3 regions of the Xanthomonas sp. NCPPB 901 genome follow, and region 3 is predicted to be linked to each of the others. Evidence: predicted binding sites of a transcription regulator. Region 3 holds the regulator's gene; each other region holds the start of a gene.

Region 1 (10,204 bases), 1.4 Mb from region 3:
CAAGCAGTTCGCCGGCAGCGTGCAGCAGTCGCGCGACATCAACGTGTTCCTGAAGGCCGACGTCGACGCCGCCGCGGCGCAGGCGCTGGCGCAGACCCTGCGCGGCCGTGGCGACGTGGCCGCGGTGACGCTGCGCACGCCCGCCGAGGGCATGGCCGAGCTGCGCGACAGCGCCGGCCTAGGCGAGGCGCTGGATGCGCTGCAGGACAATCCGCTGCCGACGCTGCTGATCGTCACCCCGGCCGCGGCCGACGACACCCCGCTGGCGATCGCGCTGACCGCGCTGCCGCAGGCCGACCTGGTCCAGCACGACGCGCTGTGGCGCAAGCGCCTGGACGGCTGGCTGCATTTCGGCGAACGCCTGGTGCAGGTGCTGTCGCTGCTGCTCGGCGCCGGTGCGGTGCTGGTGGTCGGCAACACCGTGCGCCTGGACATCCAGTCGCGGCGCGAGGAGATCGGCGTGCTGCAACTGCTCGGCGCCAGCGACGGCTTCATCCGCCGCCCGTTCCTGTACCTGGGCGCCTGGTACGGCTTCGGCGCCGGGGTGCTGGCGCTGGGCCTGCTCGCCGCCTCCGGGATGGCCCTGGGCCAGCCGCTGGCGGCGCTGGCCGACAGCTACGGCAGCCATTTCGTGCTGCACGGGCTGGACGCGCTGCACGCCGGGCTGGTGCTGCTCGGCACCCTGCTGCTGGGCTGGCTCGGCGCCTGGCTGGTGACCGGCCACTTCCTGCGCCAGACGCGGCCCACCGACACCTGAGGCGCGCATGGCCGGGCACGAGCTCAAGCATCTGATCAGCGCCGCCCCGCGGGTGATGGTGGTCGATGGCTCCAAGCTGGTGCGCAAGCTGATCGCCGACGTGCTGCACCGCGAACTGCCCGACGTGACCGTGGTTGGCTGTGCCAGCATCGCCGAGGCGCGCGCCGCGCTGGAGGCCGGCCCGGTCGACCTGGTCACCACCTCGCTGGGGCTGCCCGACGGCGACGGCCTGACCCTGGCGCGCAGCGTGCGCGACGCCGTTGGCCAGGTCTATGTGCCGGTGATCGTGGTTTCCGGCGACGCCCAGCAGCACCTGGTCGAGCGCCGTTTCACCGAGTACGTCACCGACTACTTCGACAAGGCGCTCGGCCACGAGGCGCTGGCCACGTTCATCCGCGGCTACGTGCAGCCGCAGCCGGTGGCCGGCGCCACCGTCCTCTATGTCGAGGACAGCCGGGTGGTGGCCGAGGCGACCAAGCGCATGCTCGAACGCCAGCAGCTGCACGTGGTGCACGTGCTCAGCGCCGAGGACGCGTTCGCGCTGCTCACCGCCGAGTCGCTGGGCCGCACCACCCGCCGCATCGACCTGGTGCTGACCGACGTCACCCTCAAGGGCGAACTCAACGGCCGCGACGTGGTCCAGCGCATCCGCGTGGACTTCGCCTACGGCAAGCGGCGCATGCCGGTGCTGGTGATGACCGGCGACAGCAACCCGCACACCCAGTCCGAGCTGCTGCGCGCCGGCGCCAACGATCTGGTGCAGAAACCGATCGAAGAGCGCCTGCTGGTCACCAAGGTGCTGTTCCAGTTGCGCCTGGCCCGGCTCGACGAGATCGCCGTGACCTTCTGAACCCGATGCACCGAGCCTGGACGCAATGAGCAACAACGAAGAAGAGAACCGGATCCAGCTGGAACCGTCGTGGAAGGCGCGGGTCGGCGACTGGCTGCTGCGCCCGGAGATGCGCGAGCTGGCGGCGTTCCTGCGCCAGCGCAAGGCCGCCGGCGCCCGCGTGTTCCCGCCCGGGCGACAGATCTTCGCCGCCTTCGATGCCACCCCGTTCGAACGGGTGGAGGTGGTGATCCTCGGCCAGGACCCGTACCACGGCTACGGCCAGGCGCACGGGCTGTGCTTCTCGGTGCTGCCCGGGGTGCCGGTGCCGCCGTCGCTGCTAAACATCTACAAGGAGATCGAGGACGACCTGGGCATCCGCCGTCCCGACCACGGCTGCCTGCTGCCGTGGGCGCAGCGCGGGGTGCTGCTGCTCAACGCGGTGCTGACGGTGGAGGAAGGCCGCGCCGGCGCGCACCAGGGCAAGGGCTGGGAGGGCTTCACCGACCACGTCGTGGAGACCCTCAACCGCGAGCGCGAGGGCCTGGTGTTCCTGCTCTGGGGCAGCTACGCCCAGGCCAAGGGCAAGGTCATCGACACCCGCCGCCACCGCGTGCTCAAGGCCCCGCACCCCTCGCCGCTGTCGGCGCACCGCGGTTTCCTCGGCTGCAAGCATTTCTCCGCGGCCAACGAGTACCTGCGGCGGCGCGGCGCCACCCCGATCGACTGGAGCCTGCCGCCGCGCGCGGAGCTGGAGGCGGCGCTGCGCGGCGCCTGAACGCCGGTTGGACGGGCGGCGGTGTCACCCGGCATGGACGCCATTTTGGCGAACCGGGTGCTATGTTGGGGGTCAAATCTCGGGATCGCTGCGGATCCTGATTGTTCCGATGGCTTGTGATGCAGTGTCATTCCTGATTCGAATGTTGCATAAACAGAACACAGGAACTTTTTACTGTACCCAGCAGTCCAATTAGTAGACTGCTAAGATGAGCCCTATGAGCCAGACTCTCACTTCCAACGCATTGGTTGCCAACAACCTCCCGATCCCCAGTCCGCTCGGTTCGCTGGATGCCTACATCGGCGCCGTGCACCAGATCCCGGTGCTGACGTCCGACGAGGAACACGCACTGGCGGTGCGGTATCGCGACCAGGCAGACCTGGACGCGGCACGCGAACTGGTCCATTCCCACCTGCGCTTCGTGGTGCACGTGGCCCGCGGCTACAACGGCTACGGCCTGCCGCTGGGCGACCTGATCCAGGAAGGCAACATCGGCCTGATGAAGGCGGTCAAGCGCTTCGACCCGGACATGGGCGTGCGCCTGGTCAGCTTCGCGGTGCACTGGATCCGTGCCGAGATGCACGAGTACATCCTGAAGAACTGGCGCATCGTCAAGGTCGCCACGACCAAGGCGCAGCGCAAGCTGTTCTTCAACCTGCGCAAGTCCAAGACCCGCCTGGGCTGGATGAACGCGGCCGAGGTCACCGCGGTGGCCAAGGACCTCAACGTGTCCGAGCGCGAGGTGCTGGAGATGGAGTCGCGCCTGTCCGGCCGCGACATCGGCTTCGACGCGCCGTCCGACGAGGACGACGACCACGCGCCGCCGTCGCCGGCCGCGTATCTGATGGCCAACGAGGAAGATCCCTCGCAGGCCTACGAGCGCGCCGACAGCGAGGACAACCAGCTGCAGCTGCTGCGCGAAGGCCTGGCGGAACTGGATGCGCGCTCGCGCGACATCATCAAGCGCCGCTGGCTGGATGCCGACAGCAAGATCACCCTGCAGGAGCTGGCCGACGAGTACGGCGTCTCGGCCGAGCGCATCCGCCAGATCGAGGCCAATGCGCTGAAGAAGATGAAGGCGTTGTTCGTGGCGTGATGCCCGTTCCCCGCAAGCGCCCGGACGATCGTGCCGGGAGACAAAAAAACGGCCCGCATGGGCCGTTTTTTTTGGGGGGGCGGCGCGATCCAGGGTCAGTGCATGCAGACCATCATCGGCATGGTGCCGCACATCATGGTCATCGGCATGCCGCAGCCCATCATGCGGTTCATGCTCTCGCAGCACATCTTGAGCATGTCCATGCTCATCATGCCGGTCGGCATCATCATGCAGACCATGCCCCGCGATTCCATCGTGCAGGTCATCTTCGGCATCATCGGCATGCCGCAGCAGGCCATCATCGGCATGTTGCCGCACATCATGCCGCACGGGGTGCCGCAGGCCATCATCGACGTCATCATGTCGCAGCAGTCCTTGAGCATCTCCATCGAGCTGCCTTCGGCCGGCTTCATCACGCACATCATGCCTTCGGCGGTCATGGAGCAATCCATGTGGCACATCATCGGCATCATCGTCGCCATCGGCATCGAGGACATGCCGGGCATCTGCATGGTGTTCATCGGCATCATGTTCATTGCGGTGTTCATGACAGGTCTCCGGTCGGGGGAAGGGCGAAATCGCCTTTCGCTATGGGATCATGCCGATAAGTCATGAGCGTTTCAAGTCAATGATTCCAAAGGAAAAATTTCCGTTATCTTGAACGCGCCTCCGTTTTGTTGGATGCGGTTATATCGCTATGCGCAGCGGTTGTTTCCCTGCCGGCGCACGCGGGCGGCAGAGTGGGGACGTCCATCGCAGCCACCGGTTCGTCCCATGAGTGCTCACGCCATCGCCCCCGTCTACGACGTCGCGGACTACCGCCGCCGCAAGGCGCTGCGCGATTGCGGGCAGGACAGCCGGCGCCGCGCGTTCCTGTGGGTGCATCCGGGCAGCGGCACGGTGCAGGTGGCGGTGTTCCGCCCGGCGCAGCCGAGCGCCGCGGCGGCGCTGCACGGCGTGCGCGTGGCGGGGCGCCGCGGCTGACGGCGGACCTCGCAGCGCGGGGGTGCGATGTCGGCGGTCGATGACGCCAGCCCTGTCGATCCGGGCGACCTGGGCGCCCTGGTCGCGCAGCGCCTGGCGCAACTGCGCAAGCAGCGCCAGTTGTCGCTGGAGGTGCTGGCCAAGGCGTCCGGGGTCAGCCGCGCGATGCTGTGGCAGATCGAACAGGGCCGCAGCGCACCGACCTTGAAGCTGCTGCTGCGGATCGCCGATTCGCTGGAGGTGCCGTTGACCGAACTGCTGCACGGCGACCCCGTGCGGCAGGCGACCGTGCTGCGTGCCTGCGACGCCAAGCAACTGGTTTCGGCCGACGGCGGCTATGTCTCGCGCGCGTTGTTTCCGTTCCTCGGCGCGCATGCGGTGGAGTTCTACGAGATCCGCCTGCTGCCCGGCGCCGTCGAGCGCGCGGCCGCGCATGCGGCCGGCACCGAGGAGAACCTGGTGGTCAACGCCGGCAGCGTGGAGATCGAGGTCGGCGGACAGACCCATGCGCTGCAGGCCGGCGACGCGATCCAGTTCCGCGCCGATCAGGCGCACGCCTACCGCAATCCCGGCGCCACGCCGGCACTGCTGTATCTGGTGATGCGCTATGCCGGCGAACTCAACTACGGTTGAGGCGCACAGGCGTCCCGCGCATCGGCCGGGATGGCGCGTGGCAGTCGCGAAGGCGGTTGGCCGGCCACGCTGCCGGCTGACTCGTGCCGCCGCCGCGTACATGTCGGCCTGCAGCACCACCGGCATGCGCGCCAGCAGCAGGTTGCGGACGATGCCGCCGCCAATGCCGCCGAGCCTGCCCAGCAGGGGCGCGTTGACCGGTCCCAGGCCGAACGCCAGCGCCTTGCCGGTGCCGTAGACCGCGAACAGCGCCAGGCCCATCGCGTCGAAGATCCGCAGCGGATCGCGCAGGCGCTCGACCGTGTGCTGGCGGTCGAAGGCCGGCAGCCCGGCCATGCAGTGTCACCCGTCCGCGGCTGGCGCCGGGTGCTCCTCCGCGGCGGGCGCGTCGCCGAGGATGATCCGCGCGGCGCGCTGATAGCTCCAGTACGCCCAGGCCCAGTTGAGCAGCACCACCACGCGGTTGCGGAAGCCGATCAGGAAGAACACGTGCGCGGCCAGCCAGAACCACCAGGCCAGCACGCCGGAGAGCTGCAGCCGGCCCAGGTGCACGATCGCCGCCATGCGCCCGATGGTGGCCAGGTTGCCGTAGTCGGCATAGCGGAACGGCACGCTGGCGCTGTCGCCGCGCAGCCGCCGGCGCAGGGTCTCGGCGACATGCCGGCCCATCTGCTTGGCGGCCGGTGCCACGCCGGGGACCGGGCGGCCGTCGGCCTGCTGCACCGCGGCCAGATCGCCGGCGACGAACAGCTCCGGATGGCCGGGCACGCTCAGGTCCGGCTGTACCTGCACGCGGCCGCTGCGGTCCAGCGGCGTCTGCAGCGTCTTCGCCAACGGCGAGGCGGCGACGCCGGCGGCCCAGACGACGGTGCGTGCCGGCACGAAGGTGCTGCCGAGGCGGTAGCCGCTGGCGTCGATGTCGGCGACCGGCACCCCGGTCAGCACTTCCACGCCGAGCTTTTCCAACTGCTTCTGCGCCTTGGCCGAGAGGCGTTCGGGGAACGAGGACAGCACCCGCGGGCCGGCCTCGATCAGCCGCACCCGCGCCTCGGCCGGGTCGATGCGGCGGAACTCGTGCTTGAGCGTGTGCCGGGCGATCTCGGCCAGGGTGCCGGCCAGTTCGACGCCGGTGGGGCCGCCGCCGACGATGGCGAAGCTGAGCCAGGCCGCGCGTGCGGCCGGATCGGTTTCGGCTTCGGCGCGCTCGAACGCCAGCAGCAGGTGCCGGCGCAACTGCAAGGCATCGTCCAGGGTCTTCAGCCCCGGCGCGTGCGCGGCCCAGTCGTCGTGGCCGAAATACGCGTGGGTGGCGCCGGTGGCGATCAGCAGGTAGTCGTAGTCCAGGACGTGGCCGTCGGCCAGGCGTACCTGCCGGGCCTGCTTGTCGACGTGGACGACTTCGCCCAGGCGCACTTCGACGTTGTCCTGGCGGCGCAGGATCTGCCGCAGCGGCGCGGCGATGTCCGGCGCCGACAAGCCCGCGGTGGCGACCTGGTACAGCAGCGGCTGGAACAGGTGATGGTTGCGGCGGTCGATCAGGGTGATGCGCAACGGCGTCTTGGCCAGGGCGCGGGTGGCCCACAAGCCGGCGAAGCCGCCGCCGACCACGATCAGGTGCGGCACGCGCGTGTTGTCCATGCAGGACTCCAGAGGGGGAGGGGAGAGGAGGCGTCCGGTATCGGCGTGGCGGCGGTCGCGTCGCGGTCGCGCGGCGCACCGATTCGCCGGAACGCGCGCTGCCAGCGAGGCGCTGCGCGATCGTCGAGGGCCGGACCTGCATGTCCGTATAGTAGCGCGATGCCAAGCGCGGACAGCGACACGGAGGACGCACGGTCATGCCAGCGACAGTGAAGCCGCGCGCGTCGGCGTCGCCGCAGGCGCCGCTGCCGTCGCGTTGGCGCAGCCTGCTGTTCTGGGCCAAGACCCGCGCGCTGCAGTTGCGCCGCGCGCTGCGCGATCTGCGCGATGGACCACGCCGGCATCGCCGCGATGGCGGCCTGGCGATCGTCGATGGCGCGTGCGCCGAATCAGTCACCGCGCTGTGGCCCGCCAGCGAGGAGACCGCGCCGCAGTTGGTGGCCGGCAAGATCCACAACCTGCGCCTGGCCGCGCGTGCGCTGCACGGCGTGGAGGTGCCGGCCGGGGCGACCTTCGGTTTCTGGCGCCAGCTCGGCCGCGCCACCCGTCGCCGCGGTTTCGTCGTCGGCCGCGACTGCGCGAAGGCTGCCTGGTGCCGTCGATCGGCGGCGGCCTGTGCCAGTTGTCCAATGCGATCTACGACGCGGCGCTGCGGCAGGGCCTGGAGATCGTCGAGCGGCATCGCCACAGCCAGGTGATTCCCGGCTCGCTGGCCGAACGCGACCGCGACGCGGTGGTGTTCTGGAACTACGTGGACCTGCGCCTGCGCGCGGCTGCGCCGTGGCGGCTGGAGGTGTGGCTGGACGGCGAGGCGTTGCACGTGCGCATCCGCGGCGGCAGCGCGGTGCCGGCAGCGTTGCCGTTGCCGCCGCCGCAGCGACGCACGGCGCCGGCCAGCGTCGACACCGCCAACGACTGCACCCGCTGCGGCCGCAGCGCCTGCCATCGCCATGTGCCGGCGGTGGCCGACGGCCTGCACCGCACCTGGCTGGTCGACGAGGACTGGCCGGAGTTCGCCGAGGACCGCCGGCGCCGGCAGCAGTCCGGCGATCGCGTGCTGGCGCTGCCGCGCACCAGCGTCGCGGCCTTGCATGCGGCGCTGATGCGGCGCTGGTGGCTGTGGCGCGGCATGCCGCTGCCGCAGGCGCGCCAGCGCGCGCAGCGCATCCGCCTGCAGGCGCTGCGGCGCCGGCTGGGTGCGCGCGACGTCGACCTGGTGGTGCCGCAGAGCCTGTTGCCGGAGCTGTGGATGGCGGGCGAACTGCAGGGCCGGCATTGGGACGTGTGCATGACCGCCTTGCCGATGCACCTGCTGCAGGCGCGCCTGGACGTGGCCGCGCAGCGGCATCCGCACAGTCCCACCCTGCGCGATTTCCGCGCCGATCCGGTGCTGGTCGAGGCCGAGCGCGTGGCGCTGGCGCAGGCGCGGCACTGGATCACGCCGCACCGCGAACTGCTGGCACTGGCCGGCGGTCGCGGTCTCGCACTGGAATGGCAACGGCCGGCGCTCCCGGCGGTCGCGGCGGAGCCTGCGGCCGCCACCACGGATACCGTGCCGCGGGTGCTGTTGGCCGCCTCGGCGCTGGCGCGCAAGGGCGCCTACGAACTGCGCGAGGCACTGCGCGGCCTGCCGGTGCTGTTGCTGCTGCCGCCCGGCGCGCAGGAAACGCCGGACTTCTGGAGCGGCGTCGAGGTGCAGCGGGTCGCCTCGATGGCGGAAGGCGTGCGCGCGGCGACGCTGGTGCTGCTGCCGGCCTGGATCGAACAGCAGCCGCGCGGGCTGTTGCTGGCCCTGGCGTTGGGCAAGCCGGTGATCGCCACCGCCGCCTGCGGCCTGGCCGCGGACGCTGGCGCGTGGCGCTGCGTGGAGGCCGGCGACAGCGCCACGCTGCGCGCACAGTTGGTCGACGCATTGGGACTGGCGGGTTGAGCGAAACACGAGGGCGTTGCGGCCACCTGCAGGACCGGCCTCTGCTTCGCCACGTCGCCGCGCTGTTCGTTCAAAGCGGCTTTCAGACAACCTTGAAGCAACCCCTGCGGCGGGCTGGCAATCCACGCCATTAGCTCCTAGGAGCGGCTTCAGCCGCGACGCGGCGTTACTGGGAAAGCCTGTCGCGGCTGAAGCCGCTCCTGCGGCATCGGATCGCGCGGCATCGGAGCGCGTAGTGGATTGTGGCGACCTGCGGCTCGATCCGTGCGCGGCAGGCACATCACGTGCTCGGCGACGCGTGCCGGTGCTTTAGCAGTTGTCTTGCCGGTGATGCGCGGCCGCCTCAGTAAAGATCCTGCGGATCCACATCCAGCGACCAGCGCACCCGCCGCGCCTGCGGCAGTGCGTGGATCGCCGGCACCGCCGCGTCCAGCAACGCATGCAACGCGCGCCGGGTGCTGGCCGACAGCAGCAACTGGGTGCGCTGGAAGCCGGCGCGGCGCGGCATCGGCGCCGGCATCGGGCCGAAGCGCTGCACCTCGTCCTGCGCCGGCAGCAGCGCGCGCACCGCGGCCAGAAACGCGTTGGCGTGTTCGACCTGCTTGGCCTCGGCGCGCAGCAGCGCCAGGTGCGCGAACGGCGGGAAGCCTGCGGCCTCGCGCTGCTCCAGCTCCGCCGCGGCGAAGGCGTGGTAGCCGCCGTGGACCAGGGTCTGCAGCAGCGGATGCCCGGGGTGGTGGGTCTGCAGCCAGACCTCGCCCGGACGCGCGGCGCGGCCGGCGCGCCCGGCGACCTGGATCAACTGCTGCGCCAGCTTCTCGCTGGCGCGGAAATCGGCCGAAAACAGGCCTTCGTCGATGCCCACCACCACCACCCGGCTCAACTGCGGCAGGTCGTGGCCCTTGGCCAGGATCTGCGTGCCGACCAGGATGCCGGGGGCGCTGCCGAGCGTGGCCAGCTGGGTTTCCAGCGCGTCGCGGCGCTGGGTGGTGCCGCGGTCGATGCGCAGCACCGGGACGTCCGGGAACGCCTGCACCAGGCGTTCCTCCAGGCGTTCGGTGCCGATGCCCTGCGGCTGCAGCGCCAGGCTGCCGCAATCCGGGCAGGCCAGCGGCGCCGGCTGCCGCGCGCCGCAGTGGTGGCATTGCAGGCGCCGGCCGCCGGCATGCACGGTCATCGGCGTGGCGTGCAGCGGGGTGCTGCAGCGCTGGCATGGCGCGGTCCAGCCGCAGTCGTGGCACAACAGCACCGGCGCGTAGCCGCGGCGGTTCTTGAATACGAGGACCTGGCCGCCTTCGGCCAGCGCAGTACCGATCCCGGCCAGCACCTCGGGCGACAGCCCGTCCTGCAGCGGGCGCTTGCGCACGTCGAGTACGCGCACCGTCGGCGGTTTGGCGTCGCCGGCGCGGCGGGTCAGGCGCAGGTGCGCGTAGCGGCCGCCGGCGGCGTTGTGCAGGCTCTCCAGCGAGGGCGTGGCGCTGCCCAGCAGCACCGGCACGTCCAGCGCCTTGCCGCGGACCAGGGCGAAATCGCGGGCGTGGTAGCGGATGCCGTCCTGC
Region 2 (10,204 bases), 2.4 Mb from region 3:
GGCAGGCGGCTGACGCAGGCGGCCAGGCGCTCGTCGACCAAGGCCTGGGCGATCCGCGCGGCGCTGGCCGCATCGGGGCAGGTGCTGAGCAGCAAGCGGAGGGCGGGCGCGGACATGCGGCCGACAGTATAGGGATGCCGGCCCCGCTTTGGCGGCGCCGGCCGTGGCCGCTCGCGGCCAATTCCCAATCCCGGCTTTCAGCAGCCGCAGGCTGGTCATCCCGAATTCCCGCCCGCTGCAAACGCAGCGGGCGGGGCAACACGGCTCAGTTGACCAACTGGCAGCTGGCCGGCTTGGCCGAGGTGAACAGTGACGAGGTCGCCCACTCGGGGTGGTCGATGAACGGGTTGCGGTTGCCCTGGAAGCTGTAGATCACCTCGTTGCGGGCACGCTCGGCGTCGTCCGGCGGATCCTGCTGGCTCCACGCGATCAGGGTCGACAGCAGGCCCATGTAGGCGGGCGAGGACGAGGTCTTGACGATCTTGCTGCGGTCGTCGGTCAGCTCCAGGTCCGGCTCGGACTGCCCGGTCTTGGCATCCACCCCGCCTTCATAACGGATCGCCATGTACATCACCGCACGCGCCATGTCGCCCTTGCGGTGGTCCCACACCTCGAAGGTGCCGCTGTTGCCGTCCGGGGTGCGCACCCAGTTGGAATTGCCCGGGTAGCGGCCGCTGCCGCCGCCGAAGCCGGCGTTGGCCTCGGTGGCGCGCTCGCCGCAGTTGCTGTCGCACTTGGCGTAGGGCTTGTTGCCGCGGTCGGCGTTCCAGGTGGCGTCGGTCAGGTACAGCATGTGGGTGTCGGTGTACGGCGCGTAGGGCAGGCCCTTGTCGCCGGTGGCGGTGCCGAAGCCCAGCGAGTTCGGCCAGCTGTGCTCGCGGTTGTACTTCAGGCCGCTGCCGCTGCCGGCGCGGTCGCTGCCCTTGGCGTAGCTGCGGTTGCGGTAGGCGTCGAGGACGCGCTGGCTGTTGTTCGGATCCTCGTCGGCGATCTCCAGGATGGCCCAGGTGTCGGTGCCGGAGCTGCTGCTGTACGGATAGACGGTGTGGCCCTTGATCGTCTCGTGCAGCGAGCAGCGCAACTGGCTGGGGCTGGAGGTGTTGACGTGCGAGTAGTAGGTGCCGGCGCCGCTGCCGCCGCCCGAGCCGCTGGCCACGTTGAAGGCGACGCTGCGGTCCTGCGCCGGATGCGCGCCGTCGGCATCGCTCACGCGCGCGGCGACGATGCTCAGGGTGCAGCTCTCGCCGGCCTTCAGCGCGGTGTTGGTGGACAGCGTGAACTGGGTGCCGCTGCTGGGGTAGCTCAGCGCCACGCTGCCGGACTGCTGGCAGCTCAGGCCGAACGCGCCGCTGGCCAGGCTCACCGCCTCGCTGAAGGTCACCGCCAGGTCGCCGGCGGCGGGGAAGTCGGTGGCGCCCTGGGTCGGGGTGGTGGCGGTCACCGTCGGCGCGGCGTTGCTGCTGCCGCCGGCGAAGGTCTGGCCGTTGTTGCAGGCGCCGAAGGTATTGGCGGCGCTGGCGGCCCAGCTGAAATCGGCCGCGGCGCTGCCGTTGCCGCGCAGTTGCAGCGAGGTGCCGGCCGCGGTGCTGTTGCTCTCGCTGACCGGCAGGTTCTGGCTGGTCATCCCCGCGGCGGGACCGCCGCTGCCGGTGATGGCGCCCTCGTAGCTGAGGAACTGCACCACCTTGCCGTTGCCGTCGACCAGCGCCAGGCCGTCGTTGGGCCCGTTCTGGATGCCGTTGCTGGCATAGCCGACGGTGGCGATGCGCACCTGTCCGCCGCAGCTGACCAGGTTGCCGGCCGGCACCGCGCTGTTGGCGTAGACGGTGGCCGCGCTCGGGTTGCTGCCGTTGTACAGGTAGACGCGGTAGCCGCTCAGGCTCTCCCCGGCGGTGGCGACGATCTCCACACCTTCGCCGGTGTCGCCGGCGGCGGTGGCATCGTCGTAATGCAATTCGTTGATGAATACGGCGGCCTGGGCCGACCCGGCAAGGGCGAGCAGGCAGGCCAGCGGCAACGCAACGGCGGATGGCTTCATCGACAACTCCTTTTGGTGATGGATCCCCCCCTGGGTCCGCGCCCAGCCTAGCCCGACTCTGTGACACTGTGACGGGATTCGGTCACTGCTTGGAACGCCGCGCACGCCGCCGGCAAAAATTTTTTGCCGCCGGCCCTTGAAAGCGCCCGCCGCGGCACTACATCAGGCGCATCCCGGCCTTACCGGGTTTTTTCGCGAGCGTTGCTGGCAGTCGTCATGGGCGAGTGCTAACATCGCCGGCCTTTCCTAGACCAATCAATCACTTAAGAGGTCTCTCTCAATGAGCATCAAGCCGCTTCACGACCGCGTCGTAGTCAAGCCGATCGAAGCCGACGAAATCTCCGCCGGCGGCATCGTGATCCCGGATTCGGCCAAGGAAAAGTCCACCAAGGGTGAAGTCGTGGCCGTCGGCGCCGGCAAGCCGCTGGACAACGGCAGCGTGCGCGCCCCGGCGCTGAAGGTCGGCGACAAGGTCATCTACGGCCAGTACGCCGGTTCCAGCTACAAGGCCGAAGGCGTCGAGTACAAGGTGCTGCGCGAAGACGACGTTCTGGCGATCGTCGGCTAACAGCGCCGCCGATCGCGGGAATCGGGAATGGTGAATCGGGAATCGGTCAGGCGCCTTCGTCGCCCGCGATTTCCGTCCATCCCGACCGCCCGCTCTTGATCTGCCTATTCCCTGTTCTCCATTCCCTATTCCCGAGGTAACTCAACATGGCTGCCAAAGATATCCGTTTCGGTGAAGACGCCCGTTCGCGCATGGTGCGCGGCGTCAACATCCTCGCCAATGCCGTCAAGGCCACCCTGGGCCCGAAGGGCCGCAACGTCGTGCTCGAGAAGAGCTTCGGCGCCCCGACCATCACCAAGGACGGCGTCTCCGTCGCCAAGGAAATCGAACTGGCCGACAAGTTCGAGAACATGGGCGCGCAGATGGTGAAGGAAGTCGCCTCCAAGACCTCCGACAACGCCGGTGACGGCACCACCACCGCCACCGTGCTGGCGCAGGCGCTGATCCGCGAAGGTTCCAAGGCGGTCGCCGCCGGCATGAACCCGATGGACCTCAAGCGCGGCATCGACAAGGCCGTCGTGGCCGCCGTGGCCGAGCTGAAGAAGATCAGCAAGCCCACCGCCGACGACAAGGCCATCGCCCAGGTCGGCACCATCTCCGCCAACTCCGACGAGTCGATCGGCAACATCATCGCCGACGCGATGAAGAAGGTCGGCAAGGAAGGCGTGATCACGGTCGAGGAAGGCTCGGGCCTGGAGAACGAGCTGGACGTGGTCGAGGGCATGCAGTTCGACCGCGGCTACCTGTCGCCGTACTTCATCAACAACCAGCAGAGCCAGCAGGCCGACCTGGACGACCCGTTCGTGCTGCTGCACGACAAGAAGATCTCCAACGTGCGTGACCTGCTGCCGGTGCTGGAAGGCGTGGCCAAGGCCGGCAAGCCGCTGCTGATCGTCGCCGAGGAAGTGGAAGGCGAGGCGCTGGCGACCCTGGTGGTCAACACCATCCGCGGCATCGTCAAGGTCGTGGCGGTCAAGGCCCCGGGCTTCGGCGACCGTCGCAAGGCGATGCTGGAAGACATGGCCGTGCTGACCGGCGGCACCGTGATCTCCGAGGAAGTGGGCCTGGCGCTGGAGAAGGCGACCATCAAGGACCTGGGCCGCGCCAAGAAGGTGCAGGTCTCCAAGGAGAACACCACCATCATCGACGGCGCCGGCGACACCTCGGCGATCGAGTCGCGCATCAAGCAGATCAAGGCGCAGATCGAAGAGACCTCTTCGGACTACGACCGCGAGAAGCTGCAGGAGCGCGTGGCCAAGCTGGCCGGCGGCGTGGCGGTGATCAAGGTCGGTGCCTCGACCGAGATCGAGATGAAGGAAAAGAAGGCGCGCGTCGAAGACGCCCTGCACGCGACCCGTGCGGCGGTGGAAGAAGGCGTGGTCCCGGGCGGCGGCGTGGCGCTGGTGCGCGCGCTGAGCGCGATCGGCGAGCTGAAGGGCGCCAATGAAGATCAGACCCACGGCATCCAGATCGCGCTGCGCGCGATGGAAGCGCCGCTGCGCGAGATCGTCACCAACGCCGGCGAAGAGCCGTCCGTGATCCTGAACAAGGTCAAGGAAGGCAGCGGCAACTTCGGCTACAACGCCGCCAACGGCGAGTTCGGCGACATGGTCGAGTTCGGCATCCTGGATCCGACCAAGGTGACCCGTTCGGCGCTGCAGAACGCCGCCTCGATCGCCGGCCTGATGATCACCACCGAAGCGATGGTGGCCGAGGCCCCGAAGAAGGAAGAGCCGGCCGCCCCGGGCGGCATGGGTGGCGGCATGGGCGGCATGGGCGGCATGGATTTCTGATCCAGCCGGCCACGGCCGACCTGTTCCACGCAGTCGAAAGGAGCCCCGCAGCGATGCGGGGCTCTTTTTTTGCGTGCGCGCCGGTGGCGACCGCACCGCGTGACGGTCATCGCGGTGGCATGCCGATGCGCTCGTCCGCGCGTTCGCGCGCCTGGGCCAACGCCGCGGCGCATCCGCTTGCCGTGACGCCGCAGAACCTGCTTGGCGAGCGTCTGTGGAGCACTTCGGCAAGGACGAGGGAACCATGTTGCAGGAGCGGCTGCAGCCGCGGTGAAGCGTTACCGGCAATGCCCGTCGCGGCTGAAGCCGCTCCTGCGAGGACAACGGCGTGTCTCGCCGAGCTGCGGCAAGCAGCAACGCGCGTCATTGGACGCTGCCTGCCGCCGCACTCGTGCGATCTCCCCGACTGAGGCGCGGCACAGGCGCGCCAGGCGACAGAGCCCCGCTAGGGGGATGAGGATGCACGCGTCGCGCCGTGTACCCCAGCACCGCGAGACGCTGCGCGCCGGACGCCTCCACCCAACCTCCCGGTGGAGAGGGGCACGCCATTGCGACGCGGGCGCAGCGTCTCATCGCCCACCTGCAGCTCCGCCGGATCTGCTGCTCCTGGCGCTGTCCACGATGGCGATGCGGCGGCAATCGGCGCGCTGCGCGGCGAATCGTGCACAACGCGCAATCGTCTACAGGTGCGGGGTGGCCGCGTGTTGACAGGGTTTTCAGCGCCATGCAGGTTAGGACGCACGGGCGTGCAGGGGGATCTGCATGTCCGCATGTTCGTCTTCTTCTGTGCGTCGCGGCCGGCGCAGGGCGGCGCGTGCCTGCGGCATGCGCGGCACGGTCGTGGGCGGCGCAACGAAGAGGACGCCGCACGTCGTGTTCGCACGGCGCTGCTTCCATCCGCTGCCGGGGACATCGCATGCCACTTCGCCCACTCACCACCCTCGCGTTCGGCATCGTGCTGGCGCTGCATGGCGCGCCCGAGGCGCGCGCGCAGACCGCAGACGCCGACACCGCCGCGCCCAAGGCCGCCGCCACCGACCTGGGCCAGGTCGTGGTGACCGGTTCGCGGATCAAGCGCTCGGACGTGGAGGGCGCAGAACCGGTACTGACGATCAGCGCGCAGCAGATCCAGCAGGAAGGCTTCCTCACCGTCTACGACGTGCTCAGCACGCTCAACCAGCAGGGCAGCGTCGAGGCCGACACCAAGTATGGCTCGCACACGCCCAACGCCTCGCCGGTGAGTCTGCGCGACCTCGGTCCCGGGCGCACGCTACTGCTGGTCAACGGCCACCGCGTGGCCGACTACCCGCAGCCCTACGCCGGCGAGAGCAACTTCGCCAACTACGCCAACATTCCCTCCGCGGCGGTGGAACGCATCGAGATCCTCACCGGCGGCGCCTCGGCGATCTACGGCTCGGACGCGGTCGCCGGGGTCATCAACGTGATCCTCAAGCAGGGCTATGAAGGCAACCAGGTGCGCCTGCGCGGCGGCACCGCCACCGCCGGCGGGCGCGACGTGGTCGACCTGTCCTGGGTCGGCGGCCGCAGCGGCGACAAGTGGAACCTGACCTATGCACTGCAGTGGACCCGTCGCGATCCGCTCTCGGTCGGCGGGCGGCCGAAGATGGACGATCAGGACGACGAGTCCTACAGCAACTGGACCGCGCAGGCGCGCAAGTACGGCTTCAATCCGTTCACCGGGCTGAGCCTGGTCGACGCCGGCAACAGCCAGCGGCTGGCGCCGCCCAGCGGCACCTGCGCGCGTTTCGGCGGCCAGTTCATCGACGCGCAGCGGCTGAGCTACAACTACAACAGCGACACCGTGCGCAACCTCGGCGGCTACTGCGGCATGGCCCACGACTACGCCGACTGGCTGGCCGCCAGCGGCGGCGACAGCGGCTCGGCCTACCTGTACGGCACCTTCGATTTCGACAACGGCGTGCAGGCCTGGAGCACGCTGTCCACGACCAAGAGCCTCGGCTACTGGACCTACGACCCGCCCTACGTCTACCTCGGCCCGTTCCACGACACCGGCAGTGACCGCGACCTGTACGCGATCCGCCAGTTGACCCGTTTCGAATCCGGCGGCTGGAAGAACCTGGCCAACACCACCAAGGAACTGTCCTGGGACCTGAGCGCCGGCCTCAAGGGCCGCCTCGCCGATCGCTTCGATTGGGAGCTGGCGGTGGGCCGCGCGCGCTACACCGTGGACGAATACGTGCGCACCGTGGACACGCAGAAGGCCACCGCCTACTTCCTGGGCCCGCAGCTGGGCAGCACCGCCGACGGCACGCCGATCTACGACCTGGACGAAGCCCGTTGGTACCAGCCGCTAACCGGCGCGCAGTACAACGACCTGGCGGTGAAGGCGCACAACCGCGCCGATTCCTGGGTCAACCAGGCCAGCGCCAACATCACCGGCGAGCTGCTGCAGGGCTGGGCCGGGCCGATCAAGTTCGCCGCGGTCGGCGAAGTCGCCAAGCAGGGCTACCGGCTGGCGCCGGACCCCTGCGCCAACACCTGCTATCCGCTGGACGTGGTCGACTACGGCGGCGGCGAGCGCCTGCGCTATTCCGGCGGGATCGAGTTCGACGTGCCGCTGCTGTCCTCGCTCAACGCCAGCCTGGCCGCGCGCCACGACCGCTACGGCGACTACCGCGCCTACGGCAGCGACCTGGGCGCGGCGATCGGCACGCAGCGCGACACCACCTGGAGCGCCGGCCTGGAGTGGCGGCCGCTGAGCACGCTGCTGTTGCGCGGCAGCGTCGCCACCAGTTTCCGCGCCCCGGACATGCACTACGTGCTCGGCGAACCCAGTTCCACCGAGCAGACCGTGATCGACCAGTACCGCTGCATCCAGAAGGGCTACTACCTCACCGGCGGCTGCAGCGCCGAGAACAGCGACGTGTTCTACCTGATGCAGGTCAATCGCCGCGGCACGCCTGACCTGGAATCGGAGCACGGCCGCTCGGTCACCGCCGGCTTCGTCTGGGACATCGCCGAGGGCCTGTCGCTGACCGCCGACTACTACCGGATCCGGCTGCAGGACATGATCAAGGACCTCAACCGCGACGAGGTGCTCAGCGCCGAAGCCGGCTGCCGCACCGGCCTGACCACCGCCGGCGGCGTATGGGTCAATCCCGGCGGTGCCGAGTACTGCGCGCGCATCCTTTCGCGCGTGTCGCGCGATGCCGCCGGCCGCGTCACCGGCATCGAGCAGGGGCCGATCAACATCGCGCAGATGCACGTGTCCGGCGTCGACGCCTCGTTGAAGTACCGCCTCAACACCGCGCGCTGGGGCAACTTCAGCATCGCGCTGGATTACAACAACCTGATCGGCTACCACGAGCAGACCTACCGCACCGACGACGACAAGAACCTGCGCGATCAGAAGATCCGCAGCAAGCTGCGCGGCAGCGTGCACTGGGAGAACGGCGGCCCGCTGGACCTGACCGTGTACGCCAAGCGCTTCGGCTCCACCCAGGCGGTGAACTGGGGCACCTGCACCCGTTTCGACGACGGCTACCAGCCCAGTCCCTCCGACGCCTGCCGCGTCACCGACAGCGGCAACCGCCACTTCGGCCAGAGCACCACCCGCTACTTCGGCCGCGTCGGCCCGGCGCTGTACTGGAACCTCACCGCCGGCTACCGCATCGCCCCGAAGATGAAGGTCAACCTGTACATCAACAACGTGCTCAACACCGTCGGCTACGACAACAAGGAGCGCTACTACGGCTACCAGTTCTACAACACCACCCTGTACGACGCGATCGGGCGCGAGGTGGCGGCGGAGTACGTGCTGGATTTCTGAGGGGCGGGGAATCGGGAGTCGGGACTGGGGAATCGAAAGCGGAGCGGTGGCGCTGCTTTTTCCGATTCCCCATTCCCGATTCCCCATTCCCGGCTCCACAAGTTGCCAATGCAACTGTGGCGCCGCCGCAAACCCTGTGTTATCACTACGTCCCATGAACGCTTCCTGCCGCAGCTTTTACTTTTGGTACTACGGTTTTCCGATGCCGCTGGCGGAGGAAGGATCGCGTTCACCCTGAAGGACACTTCAGCCGCAATCCCGAAAGCCGCCAGCGAACCTGGCGGCTTTTTTCATGCCGCCGGCCCTGGCCCCACCCAAGCCCCCACGAGAGACACCCATGGCCCCGCATACCGACGATCTGCGCATCCGCAAGATCGAACCGCTGACCCCGCCCTCCCAGTTGCTGGCGCTGCTGCCCTGCGACGAGGAGGCCTCGCAGACCGTCGCCGCCTCGCGCGCGGCGCTGCACGAGATCCTGCACGGCCGCGACGACCGCCTGGCGGTGGTGATCGGCCCTTGCTCGATCCACGACCCGGTCGCGGCGATGGAGTACGCGCAGCGCCTGCGCCCGCTGCGCGAGACCTACGGCGATGCGCTGGAGATCGTGATGCGGGTGTACTTCGAGAAGCCGCGCACCACGGTCGGCTGGAAGGGCCTGATCAACGACCCCAACCTCGACGGCAGCTTCGACATCAACAAGGGCCTGCGCCTGGCGCGCGGCCTGCTGCGCGACATCAACCGCCTGGGCCTGCCCGCGGGCGTGGAATTCCTCGACATCATCTCGCCGCAGTACATCGCCGACCTGGTGGCCTGGGGCGCGATCGGCGCACGCACCACCGAGAGCCAGGTGCACCGCGAGCTGGCATCGGGCCTGTCGTGCCCGGTGGGCTTCAAGAACGGCACCAGCGGCGACGTCAAGATCGCGGTCGACGCGGTCGGCGCGGCCTCGCATCCGCACCATTTCCTGGCGGTGACCAAGGACGGGCAGACCGCGGTCGCGGCCACCGCCGGCAATCCCGACTGCCACGTGATCCTGCGCGGCGGCACCCAGCCCAACTACGACGCCGACAGCGTGGCCGCGGCGGCGCAGGTGCTGCAGAAGGCCGGCCTGCCGGCGCGGCTGATGGTCGACGCCAGCCACGCCAACAGCGGCAAGAACCCGGACAACCAGCCCAAGGTGATCGAGGACATCGCCCGTCAGCTCGAGGCCGGGCAGACCCGCATCGTCGGCGCGATGGTCGAGAGCCACCTGCGCGGCGGCCGCCAGGACCTGGTCGCCGGCCAGCCGCTGGTCTACGGCCAGAGCATCACCGACGGCTGCATCGACTGGGACAGCTCGGTGCAGGTGCTGGAGCGGCTGGCGCAGGCGGTGCGGGTGCGGCGTGCGCGCTGCCTGAGCGACGCGGCGTGAGGTCGGCGCGCGCCCGGGCCGCGGGTCCGGGCGCGCACCCCGCACTGCCGCGGCGCGCGCTCAGTGCGCTTCGTCGCTGTACACGAACTTGGGCATTTCCCATTTGCAGTGGATCGCCAGCAGGCGCAACAGGAAACCGCCGCCCAGGCACCACAGCGTGGCGGCGTTGAGCGATACGCCCACGCGCAGCAGTCCCAGCCAGGCCGCGCCGGTGAACAGGGTGATCAGCGCATAGAGTTCCTTCTGGAAGATCAGCGGCACTTCGTTGCACAGCACATCGCGCAGCACGCCGCCGAAGGCGCCGGTCAACATGCCCGCGATCACCACGATCGGCGCGGAGTGCCCGGCATCGCGCGCCACCGCGCAGCCGATCAGGGTGAACGCGATCAGGCCCAGCCCGTCCAGCACCAGGAAGGTCCGGCGGAAGTGATGCATCCAGCGCGCGACCCAGGTCGCGATCAGCGCCGCGCAGATGGTGAAGCCCAGGTACTCCGGATGCTTCACCCAGCCCAGCGGGTAGTGTCCCAGGACGATATCGCGCAGCGATCCGCCACCGAGCGCGGTGACGCAGGCGATGATGGCC
Region 3 (10,204 bases):
GCCTGGGTACGCGAGGAATGGATCGAGGCCAGGTTGACCCCGTGGCGCTCGAACACGTGCAACAGCGCGCGCAGCGAGCCGGCGCGGTCTTCAGGCAGGTACACGCTGAGCGCGGCCTGCTCGGTCAGATCGGCCAGCAGGTAACCGACGCGCTCGTAGCTGTAGTTGCCTTGCGCGATCGCCGCCTCGCCCAGCGCCTGCCGGTTGGCGTCGAGGAACTCGGCGCGGAACTGCGCGCGCGCCGCGTCGTCGCCGCGGCCGACCTGCGCGCGCAGCCGCGACAGTTGCGCGATCAAGCCGTCCAGCACGTCGCCGACATGCGGATTGCCGAACTGGATGTCCTCGTAGATGGCAGGATTCAGGGCCAGGATGCGCGCGATGATCGCGGTATCCAGCTCGAACGAGGCCGAGCGGTACGGCAGCAAGGCCTGCAACGGCCCCAGCGCCGGCGCATGCGCGCGCAGCACGCCCGCCTGGGCCAGGTGCGTGGCGTGGACCATCGCCTGCACCAACGCCATCACCCGGTCGTGGTGCTCGGGCGTGGTGCGCACGCACTCGCCTTCCAGCGCCGCGCACATCTGCTGCAGCCAGGGCTGCCACTGCGCCACGCGCGCCTCGCACACCACCAGCACGCGGCCCTTGAGCGTGGGCGACTTGGGCGGCGCGGTCATCGGGTGCAGCCCGGCCACTTCCGCCTGCGAGGCCAGCATCGCCGCCACCGGTCCGGCCTTGACCGAGGTGACGTCCAGCCACAGCTGGCCGCGCTCGCGGCCGGCGGCGCGCCGCACGTAGTCGCCGATCAACGTCGGGGTGTGGCGGATCGGAGCGGAGAAGATCAGCACCTGTGCCTGTTGCAGCAGCGCCTCCGGCGCCAGCGACTGCGGGTCGGCCGGATCGTGGCCGACCACCTCCAGCTGCATGCGCTCGCGGAAGAAACGGCCCAGCCAGCGCCCGTAGGCACCGGCGCTGCCGACGATGCCGACGACCGGGCGCAGGCTCACGCCAGGCGCTCGGCGACGAAGCGCAGCGGGGTGGCCAGCGCCGCCGGCGCCGCCGCCAGCACGTCCAGTTCCTCCACGTCCGCGGCCAGGGTCGCCTCCAGCGCCGCATGCACGCCGGCGATGGCGCGGCCGATCGCCGCCTCGAACGCCTCGCCGCGCAACAGGAACGCCACCAGCAGCGCCATCAGCACATCGCCGGTGCCGGCCACGTCCACCGGCAGCAACGGCGAACACCAGCGGTAGACCGCGTCGCGGCTCACCGCCAGCGTCACCAGTTGCCCGGCATCGCCGCCGACGCTGTGCGCGAGCACCCACTGCGGCCCGCGCGCCAGCAACACCCGCGCCGCGGCGATCGCCTCGTCCTGGGCCAGCGCCGGCATGCCGGTCAGGCGGCCGAGTTCGAACGCGTTCGGCGTCACCAGCCATGCATGCGGCAACAGGCGCTCGGCGAAGATCGCTTCCAGGCCCGGCTCCACGTAGGGACCGGTGTGCGTATCGCCGATCACCGGGTCCAGGCAGTAGCGCAGCGTCGGGCACTGCGGCAGCGTGGCGTCGAGCCAGTCGGCGAAGGCCGCGCCATTGCCGACGCTGCCGAAGTAGCCGGAGACCAGCATGCGCGCGCGTTGCGGCAGGCCGCGCTCGCTGGCGCCGAGCAGCAGGTCGGCGAACCAGTCCGACGGCAGCACCTTGCCGCGCAGCGTAGCGTAGAACGGCGCATTGCTCAGCAGCGTGGTCGGGATTTCGGCCACGCGCAGGCCCAGCGCGCGCAACGGCGGCACCGCCGCGCTGTTGCCGGCGTGGCCGTAGACGAGTTGCGACTGCACGGAAATGACATCGACCGGCGTCGGCCCGTCGGGCCGCTGGCGGCGGCCATGGATGAGATGACTGTCTGCGGAGGCGTCGGCTGCGTTCATCGCCGTAGTGTAGCGCCAGCGCAAGCACGCCCAGAGGCGCGCAGGCGCGGTGTTGCGCGGCTTTCAGCAATAACGACCGCATGCGCGCGTCGACAAGAACGCGTCGCGGCTGAAGCCGCTCCTACGTTGCTCCGTCTTCTCCGCCGATTGCGGCTCGGCTGGGCGATGTGGGATTGCAGGTGCGTGGGGTTCCACGCGCATCGCGCCTGCCGTCGTAGGAGCGGCTTCAGCCGCGACGCCTTACCGACAACGCGTCGGGGCTGAAGCCCCTCCCACAAAAAGCCTTGCGGCAACCGGCAACGCCCGGAAAATCCCGAATCCCGGCTTTCTCCAGCCGCAGGCTGGCCATCCCGAACCCCAAATCCCGAATCCCGACTCCCAGCCTTACGACGTCATCCGATCCCAGAACCCCTTCACCCCATCGATGAAAGTCGCCGACTTCGGCGAATGCTTGCGCGCGTCCTCGCCGGTGAAGGTGGATTCGAACTGCTCCAGCAGCTTGCGCTGGTCGGCGGTGAGGTTGATCGGCGTCTCCACCACCACCCGGCAGTACAGGTCGCCTTCGCTGCGGCTGCGCACCGAGCGCACGCCCTTGCCGCGCAGGCGGAACAGCTTGCCGGTCTGGGTCTCGGCGGGAATGCGGATCTCCGCCTCGCCGCCCAGGGTGGCCACGCGCACGGTGTCGCCCAGGGCCGCCTGCGAGATGCGGATCGGCACCTCGCAGTGCAGATCGTCGCCGTCGCGCTGGAAGATCGCATGCTCGCGCACCCGCACTTCCACGTACAGATCGCCCGGCGGGGTACCGGCCGGACCGGCCTCGCCCTCGCCCGACAGGCGGATGCGGTCGCCGTTGTCGACGCCGGCGGGAATCTTCACCGACAGCACCTTGGTCTCTTCCACGCGCCCGGCGCCGCGGCACACGCCGCACGGGTTCTGCACGATCTGGCCGCGACCGGCGCAATGCGGGCAGGTCTGCTGCATGGCGAAGATGCCGCGCTGGATGCGCACCTGGCCGCGCCCGTGGCAGGTGCCGCAGGTCTCGACCTTGCCGTCCTCCGAGCCGCTGCCGTGGCAGTGCTCGCACTCGCTCAGGGTCGGAATCTCGATGCGGCGCTCGGTGCCGGCCACCGCCTCCTCCAGGTCCAGCTCCAGCACGTAGCCGATGTCGGCGCCACGCCGCGGCGCACGCCCGCCACCGCCGGCCCCGCCGAAGATGTTGCCGAAGATGTCGCCGAAGATATCGCCCATGTCCGGGCCGCCGGGACCGCCGCCCATGCCGCCCATCCCGTGCTCGAACGCGGCGTGGCCGTGCGCGTCGTACATGCGCCGGCGGTTGCCGTCGGACAGCACCTCGTAGGCTTCCTTGCATTCCTTGAACGCGGCCTCGGCAGCTTGGTCGCCGGGATTGCGGTCCGGGTGGTACTTCATCGCGCAACGGCGATAGGCCTTCTTCAGCTCGTCGTCGCTGGCGGTGCGGGCCACACCCAGCACTTCGTAATAGTCGCGTTTGCTCATAGCTGGGAATAGGCGGTGGAGAATGGGGAATGGTTCAAAACGGGCATCCTTTGGCGATACGTCATAGCGGCGTTGAAACCGGGAACCTTAAACGGCGAAGGAGCGGAGCCTGAGCACCGCTCCTTCGAAAACCGATTCCCTACAGCTGGGTCACGCCTTCTTGTCGTCCTTGACCTCGGTGAACTCGGCGTCCACCACGTCGTCGGACGGGGCCGAGGCGTGCGCGCCGCCGCCGGCGTTGCCACCCGGCTGCTGCTCGCCGGCGGCCGCGGCCGCGTACAGCGACTGACCGGCCTCTTCCAGCGCCTTGGTCTTGGCCTCGATCTGGCCCTTGTCGTCGCCCTTCATCGCGGTTTCCAGATCCGCCAGCGCCGACTCGACCTTGCCGATCACGTCACCGCCGACCTTGCTGCCGTGCTCGGTGATCGCGCTGCGGGTGGCGTGGATCAGGCCGTCGGCCTGGTTGCGCGCCTGCACCAGCTCGTGGAACTTCTTGTCTTCCTCGCGGTTGGCTTCCGCGTCGGCGACCATCCGCTGGATCTCGTCGTCCGACAGGCCGGAACCGGCCTTGATCTCGACCTTCTGTTCCTTGTTGGTCTTCTTGTCCTTGGCCGACACGTGCAGGATGCCGTTGGCGTCGATGTCGAAGGACACCTCCACCTGCGGCAGGCCGCGCGGCGCCGGCTCGATGCCGGACAGGTCGAACTTGGCCAGCGACTTGTTGAAGCGGGCCTGCTCGCGCTCGCCCTGCAGCACGTGCACGGTCACCGCCGACTGGTTGTCCTCGGCGGTGGAGAACACCTGCGAGGCCTTGGTCGGGATGGTGGTGTTCTTCTCGATGATCTTGGTGAACACGCCGCCCAGGGTCTCGATGCCCAGGCTCAGCGGGGTCACGTCGAGCAGCAGCACGTCCTTGACGTCGCCGGCCAGCACGCCGCCCTGGATCGCGGCGCCCAGCGCCACGGCCTCGTCCGGGTTGACGTCCTTGCGCGGTTCCTTGCCGAAGAACTCGGCCACGGCCTGCTGCACCTTCGGCATGCGGGTCTGGCCACCGACCAGGATCACCTCGGTGATGTCGCTGGCGCGCAGGCCGGCGTCGTTCAGCGCGGTGCGGCACGGGTCGATGGTGCGCTTGACCAGGTCCTCCACCAGCGCCTCGAGCTTGGCCCGGGTCAGCTTGATGTTGAGGTGCTTCGGGCCCGACGCGTCGGCGGTGACGTATGGCAGGTTGACCTCGGTCTGCTGCGAGGACGACAGTTCGATCTTGGCGCGCTCGGCGGCGTCCTTCAGGCGCTGCAGCGCCAGCGGATCCTTGCGCAGGTCGATGCCCTGGTCCTTGTTGAACTCTTCGACGAGGTAGTCGATGACGCGCTTGTCGAAGTCTTCGCCGCCCAGGAAGGTGTCGCCGTTGGTGGCCAGCACTTCGAACTGCTTCTCGCCGTCGACGTTGGCGATCTCGATGATCGACACGTCGAAGGTGCCGCCGCCCAGGTCGTACACCGCGATCTTGCGGTCGCCGCCCTGGGCCTTGTCCAGGCCGTAGGCCAGCGCCGCGGCGGTCGGCTCGTTGATGATGCGCTTGACGTCCAGGCCGGCGATGCGGCCGGCGTCCTTGGTCGCCTGGCGCTGGCTGTCGTTGAAGTACGCCGGCACGGTGATGACCGCCTCGGTGACGGTCTCGCCCAGGAACGCCTCGGCGGTCTTCTTCATCTTCTCCAGCACCTGCGCGGAGATTTCCTGCGGCGCCAGCTTGCGGCCGTCGGCGGTGGCCACCCAGGCGTCGCCGTTGTCGTGCTGGACAATGCCGTACGGCACCAGGCCGATGTCCTTCTGCACTTCGGCGTCGGTGAACTTGCGGCCGATCAGGCGCTTGACCGCGTAGAAGGTGTTCTTGGGGTTGGTGACGGCCTGGCGCTTGGCCGAGGCGCCCACCAGCACTTCGCCGTCCTTGGTGTAGGCGACGATCGAAGGCGTGGTGCGGTCACCCTCGGAATTCTCGATGACGCGCGCCTTGCCGCCGTCCATGATCGCCACGCACGAGTTGGTGGTGCCCAGGTCGATGCCGATGATCTTGCCCATTGCGATGACTCCTGAAAGGTCGTGTTTCCGGCCAGTGCCGGGATCTGATTCGGATATAGGGATGGCCGCAGGTCATTCAAGCCATCGCCGCAAATTAGCGTTCCACTCATGCCGCGCCGGGTTCAGGCGCGGGCGGGCGGCCCCGCTCAGTCGTGCTTGGCGACCACGACCAGCGCCGGGCGCAGCAGGCGCTCGTTGAGCAGGTAGCCCTTCTGGAACACCTGGATCACGTGGCCCGGGGCGACGCCCTCGGCCTCGGCCTGGCTGATCGCCTGGTGGTGGTCCGGGTTGAACAGCTGCCCGGTCGGGTCCAGCAGGGTCAGGCCGTTGTCGGCGGCGACCTTCAGCAACTGCTTGTAGGTCAGCTCCAGGCCGTCGCGCAGCGGGCTGGGCTCGCTGCCGGCCGCGGCCAGCCCCGCGTCCAGACTGTCGAACACCGGCAACAGGTCGCCGAGCAGGCGCTCGTTGGCGAACTTGCGCGCCTGCTCCACGTCGCGGGCGATGCGCTTGCGCTGGTTCTCCAGGTCGGCCCGCTCGCGCAGGACGTCGGCCTTGACCAGCGCCAGCTCGCTGCGCAGCGTCTCCACTTCCGCCTGCAGCGGATCGGTCGAGGGCTGCTGCGCCTCGGTGAGGTGTTCGGAATCGAATTCGGGGTGCTCTTGCGTCATGTCCGTGTCCCTGGCGGGGTGCGTCCCGCCTTACCCGACCACCTATGTGGGCGTCCGGGGCGGATTCAAGACGCCTGAGTGCCGGGAATGGGGAATCGGGAATGGGGAATGGCGAGCCGCGGCTGGATCGCGGGCTGGCGGATGGCACCGTGGCGCGTCACGAAGCGTGTCAGCGGTCGCTGGGCGGGGCCGGGTCCAGGCAGGCGCCGAGGACGTCGGCGGCGGTCTGCACCAGGGGGATGACGCGGTCGTAGTCCATGCGCTTGGGGCCGATCACCCCGAGCACGCCCAGCACCTGGCCGCCGGCCATGTACGGGGCGGTCACCAGCGACACGCTCTTCAGCGGCACCATGCCGGTCTCCTCGCCGATGAAGATGCGCACGCCCGGGGCGCGGATGGTGCGCTCGAGCAGTTGCAGGATCTCGCGCTTGCTGGCGAAGACCTCGAACAGTTCGCGCAGCCGCTCCAGGTCCGACAGGTCCTGCACGCCCATCAGCTTGGTCTGCCCGGCCAGCACCACGTCGTCGCCGGCCGGGGCCAGCGCCTGCTCGGCCAGCTCGACGCTGTGCGCCAGCAGTTGCTCCATCTCGTCGCGCGCATGGCGCAGGTCGCGCAGCAGGCTGGCGCGGATGTCGGCCAGCGCCCGCCCGGCGAAATGGCGGTTCAGATAGTTGGCCACCCGCTCCAGCTCGGCCGGTTCGTAGGCCTTGCGCGGCTCGATGACCCGGTTCTGCACCTCGTTGTCGGCGAACACCAGGATCGCCAGCACCCGCCGCGCGTCCAGCGGCACGAAGTCGATGTGCCGGAACGCGAACTGCTCGCGCTTGGGCGCGCTGACCACGCCGACGAAGTGGGTCATGGCCGACAGCAGTTCCGAGGCGCTGCCCAGCAGCGCCTGGGTGCCGGCGGCATTGGCCATTTCCGCGCGCAGCCGCGCCACCTCGCCCTCGGCCGGCGGGCGCATCTGCACCAGGCTGTCGACGAACACGCGGTAGCCGGTGGCGGTGGGCACGCGCCCGGCCGAGGTGTGCGGCGAGCTGAGCAGCCCGGCGTCCTCCAGGTCGGCCAGGATGTTGCGGATCGTCGCCGGGCTCACGTCCAGCCCGGCATGGCGGGCCAGGGTCTGCGAGCCGACCGGCTCGCCGTCGCGGATGTAGCGCGAGATCAGCGTGCGCAGCAGTTGCCGGGAACGCGGATCGAGGGCGGAATGGACCGGAGAAGCACGCATGGAATCACCCCGTGAGACTGGTCCTTAGATAATGTCTGCACGCCGGCTTGGCAAGTCATTGGCCCACCTACCCGCGCATGCTAGCGTTGCGCGGCCCCGGATGCAGACCCCATGCTCAGACACCTCTCGATCAAGGATTTCGCCGTCGTACGCGGCACCGAACTGGAATTCGGCCCAGGCATGACCGTGGTGTCCGGCGAAACCGGCGCCGGCAAGTCGCTGATGGTGGACGCGCTCGGCTTCCTGTCCGGGCTGCGCGCCGACAGCGGCGTGGTCCGCCACGGCGCCGACCGCGCCGAACTGTCGGCCGAGTTCGCGCTGCCCGACAGCGCCCCGGCGCGCGCCTGGCTGCGCGAGAACGAACTCGACGACGAGGACCACTGCCAGCTGCGCCGGGTGATCCGCGCCGACGGCGGCTCCCGCGCCTGGATCAACGGGCGCCCGGTGACCCTGTCGCAACTGGCCGAGCTGGCCGGCCACCTGGTCGAGATCCATGGCCAGCACGAACACCAGGCCCTGCTCTCGCGCGGCAGCCAGCTCGGCCTGCTCGACGCCTACGCCCGCAACGAGGCCGAACGCGCCGCGGTGCGCGCCGCCGCCGCCCGCTGGCAGGGCCTGCTGAGCGAGCGCGAGACCCTGCTGGCGCAGGGCGACGTCAGCGACCGCATCGGCTTCCTGCAGCACCAACTGGCCGAACTGCAGCGCGAGGATCTGGATCCGGCGGCGATCGCCGCCCTGGACGCCAACCACCGCCGCCAGGCCCACGCCGCCGCGCTGATCGGCGCCTGCGAGGGTGCGGCGCAACGACTCAACGGCGACGAGACGCCGGCCGTGCTGGACCTGTTGCAGCAGACCCGCCACGAACTCGGCAAGGTCGGCGAGTACGACCCGCGCCTGGCCGAGGTGCAGGCGCTGATCGACAGCGCCGGCATCCAGTTGGAGGAAGCGCTGGCGCTGATTGACCGGGTCCGCGACGACCTGGATGCCGACCCCGCGCAGTTCGATGAGATGGAACGCAAACTCGGCCGCCTGCACGACCTGGCGCGCAAGCACCGGATCGGGGTGGACGCACTGGCCGGGCACCGCGACGCGCTGCTGGCCGAAGTGGAGAGCCTGCGCGGCGCCGGCGAACGGCTCGACGTGCTCGACGCCGAGATCGCCCAGGCCACTCAGGCCTGGCGCGACGCCGCGGCCGCGCTGACCGCCACCCGCGAGCGCGGCGCGCAGGCGCTGTCGCGCGACACCACCGCCCTGATCGGCGAACTGGGCATGGGCGGCGGCCGCTTCCTGATCCAGCTCGAGCCGCACGAGAGCGAACGGCCGGACCCGGCCGGCGCCGAGCGGGTCGAGTTCCTGGTCGCCGCCAACGCCGGGCAGCCGCCGCGCGCCCTGCGCAAGGTCGCCTCCGGCGGCGAACTGTCGCGCATCTCGCTGGCGATCGAGGTCGCCGCGCTGGGCCTGGACGCGGTGCCGACCATGGTCTTCGACGAAGTGGACTCGGGCATCGGCGGCGCCGTCGCCGACATCGTCGGCAAGAAACTGCGCGCGCTCGGCGAGCAGCGCCAGGTGCTGTGCGTGACCCACCTGCCGCAGGTCGCAGCGCAGGGCCATGCCCACTACCGGGTCAGCAAGGCACCGGTCGAAGGCATGACCCAGAGCTCGGTGGAACTGCTGGCGCCGCGCCAGCGCGAGGAAGAACTGGCACGGATGCTGGGCGGGGTCGAGGTCAGCAAGGAAGCCCGCGCGGCGGCCAAGCGGCTGCTGCTCAGCGCCGGGTGAGACACGGGGGGCCGACGGCGCCGCTAGGCGCCGGCTGGCGCCCTGCCCCTAGCGCCGGCCTGGAGACGCTGCACCGGCTAGTCAGACATCTCTCTCCGGCCTGGCTGCGACGGAGGTGATCGGCATGCGAGGTCGCGGCTGAAGCCGCTCCTACGGCTTGCGCCAGGGGCACACCCAGCGGGCACCTTGTGGGAGGGACTTCAGTCCCGACGCTTTTCCCCGACCAGCGGGTTGACCGGCACGGCGCATCGCGACTGAAGGGCACCTCTCATCGCCTGCTTCCGCCGCAATGAAGCGGGATGCCGAGTGCCCCGTAGCGATTAGAGCGGCCTCAGCCGCGAGCCGACAGTCCGCCAAGTCCGCTCAGACCCCAAGGCCACGCATGCGCGCCGCTGCCGAGCCGGTATCGCCGCGGCATGAGGTCGGCGTTGTGCACCAAGCCATCCGTCGAGCGGCACCAAAGCCCCTCTCCCCCCCGGGAGAGGGGTTGGGGTGAGGGTCCGTCGGCGAAGCCCCAGCACATCTCCCGCGCCGGTGGCGCACCGGCTGGCCGGGCGCACCCGGCCGCCAGGACTACCCCTTCTTGCCGCTCGGGCGCTTGCTGCGCACGTACAGCACCAGGGAATGCTCTTCCAGTTCGTAGCCGTGATCGGCGGCGATCTTGCGCTGCAATTCCTCGATTTCCGCGCTTTCGAACTCGATGATCTTGCCGGTGTCCACGTCCACCATGTGGTCGTGGTGGCCGCCGCGGTCCAGTTCGTACACCGCCTGGCCGCCCTCGAAGTTGTGCTTGAGCACCAGCCCGGCCGCCTCGAACTGGGTCAGCACCCGGTACACCGTGGCCAGGCCGATCTCGTCGCCGTGGTCCAGCAGCTGCCGGTAGATCTCCTCGGCGGTCATGTGGTGCCGCGCCGATTTCTGCTCCAGCAGCTCGAGGATGCGCATCCGGGGGTGCGTGACCTTCAGGCCGACTTTGCGCAGATCGTGGGATTCCATGGCGTCTCCGTTCATAGCTGGTTT

Evidence for each region. The regulator HrcA, encoded in region 3, represses chaperone genes, less so after heat shock. The targets are predictions, from matches to a motif close to TTNGCACTCNNNNNNNNNGAGTGCNAA.
Region 1: rpoH (RNA polymerase sigma factor RpoH) is a predicted target of HrcA. The motif match lies at 2,545-2,571, and genes of this name have one in related genera.
Region 2: AC1PME_RS19275 (co-chaperone GroES) is a predicted target of HrcA. The motif match lies at 2,243-2,269, and genes of this name have one in related genera.

Annotation. Positions count from the first base shown of each region.
Region 1 covers NZ_CM161511.1:742,114-752,317, forward strand. Annotated here, with positions in the region: gene ftsX (permease-like cell division protein FtsX) at 1-757, shown strand, start outside; gene AC1PME_RS03115 (response regulator) at 765-1,607, shown strand; gene ung (uracil-DNA glycosylase) at 1,633-2,364, shown strand; gene rpoH (RNA polymerase sigma factor RpoH) at 2,582-3,460, shown strand; gene AC1PME_RS03130 (hypothetical protein) at 3,563-4,075, shown strand; gene AC1PME_RS03135 (hypothetical protein) at 4,235-4,444, shown strand; gene AC1PME_RS03140 (helix-turn-helix domain-containing protein) at 4,472-5,077, shown strand; partial or broken gene AC1PME_RS03145 (TRIC cation channel family protein) at 5,162-5,416, opposite strand; gene AC1PME_RS03150 (NAD(P)/FAD-dependent oxidoreductase) at 5,420-6,715, opposite strand; partial or broken gene AC1PME_RS03155 (VanW family protein) at 6,913-8,645, shown strand; gene AC1PME_RS03160 (primosomal protein N') at 8,989-10,204, opposite strand, start outside.
Region 2 covers NZ_CM161511.1:4,531,927-4,542,130, reverse strand. Annotated here, with positions in the region: gene cutA (divalent-cation tolerance protein CutA) at 1-116, opposite strand, end outside; gene AC1PME_RS19280 (endonuclease) at 266-2,038, opposite strand; gene AC1PME_RS19275 (co-chaperone GroES) at 2,319-2,606, shown strand; gene groL (chaperonin GroEL) at 2,753-4,399, shown strand; gene AC1PME_RS19265 (TonB-dependent receptor plug domain-containing protein) at 5,295-8,210, shown strand; gene AC1PME_RS19260 (3-deoxy-7-phosphoheptulonate synthase) at 8,548-9,621, shown strand; gene AC1PME_RS19255 (trimeric intracellular cation channel family protein) at 9,682-10,204, opposite strand, start outside.
Region 3 covers NZ_CM161511.1:2,166,226-2,176,429, reverse strand. Annotated here, with positions in the region: gene AC1PME_RS08995 (prephenate dehydrogenase) at 1-1,001, opposite strand, end outside; gene pdxY (pyridoxal kinase) at 998-1,915, opposite strand; gene dnaJ (molecular chaperone DnaJ) at 2,300-3,430, opposite strand; gene dnaK (molecular chaperone DnaK) at 3,581-5,509, opposite strand; gene grpE (nucleotide exchange factor GrpE) at 5,656-6,177, opposite strand; gene hrcA (heat-inducible transcriptional repressor HrcA) at 6,347-7,405, opposite strand; gene recN (DNA repair protein RecN) at 7,517-9,184, shown strand; gene fur (ferric iron uptake transcriptional regulator) at 9,758-10,180, opposite strand.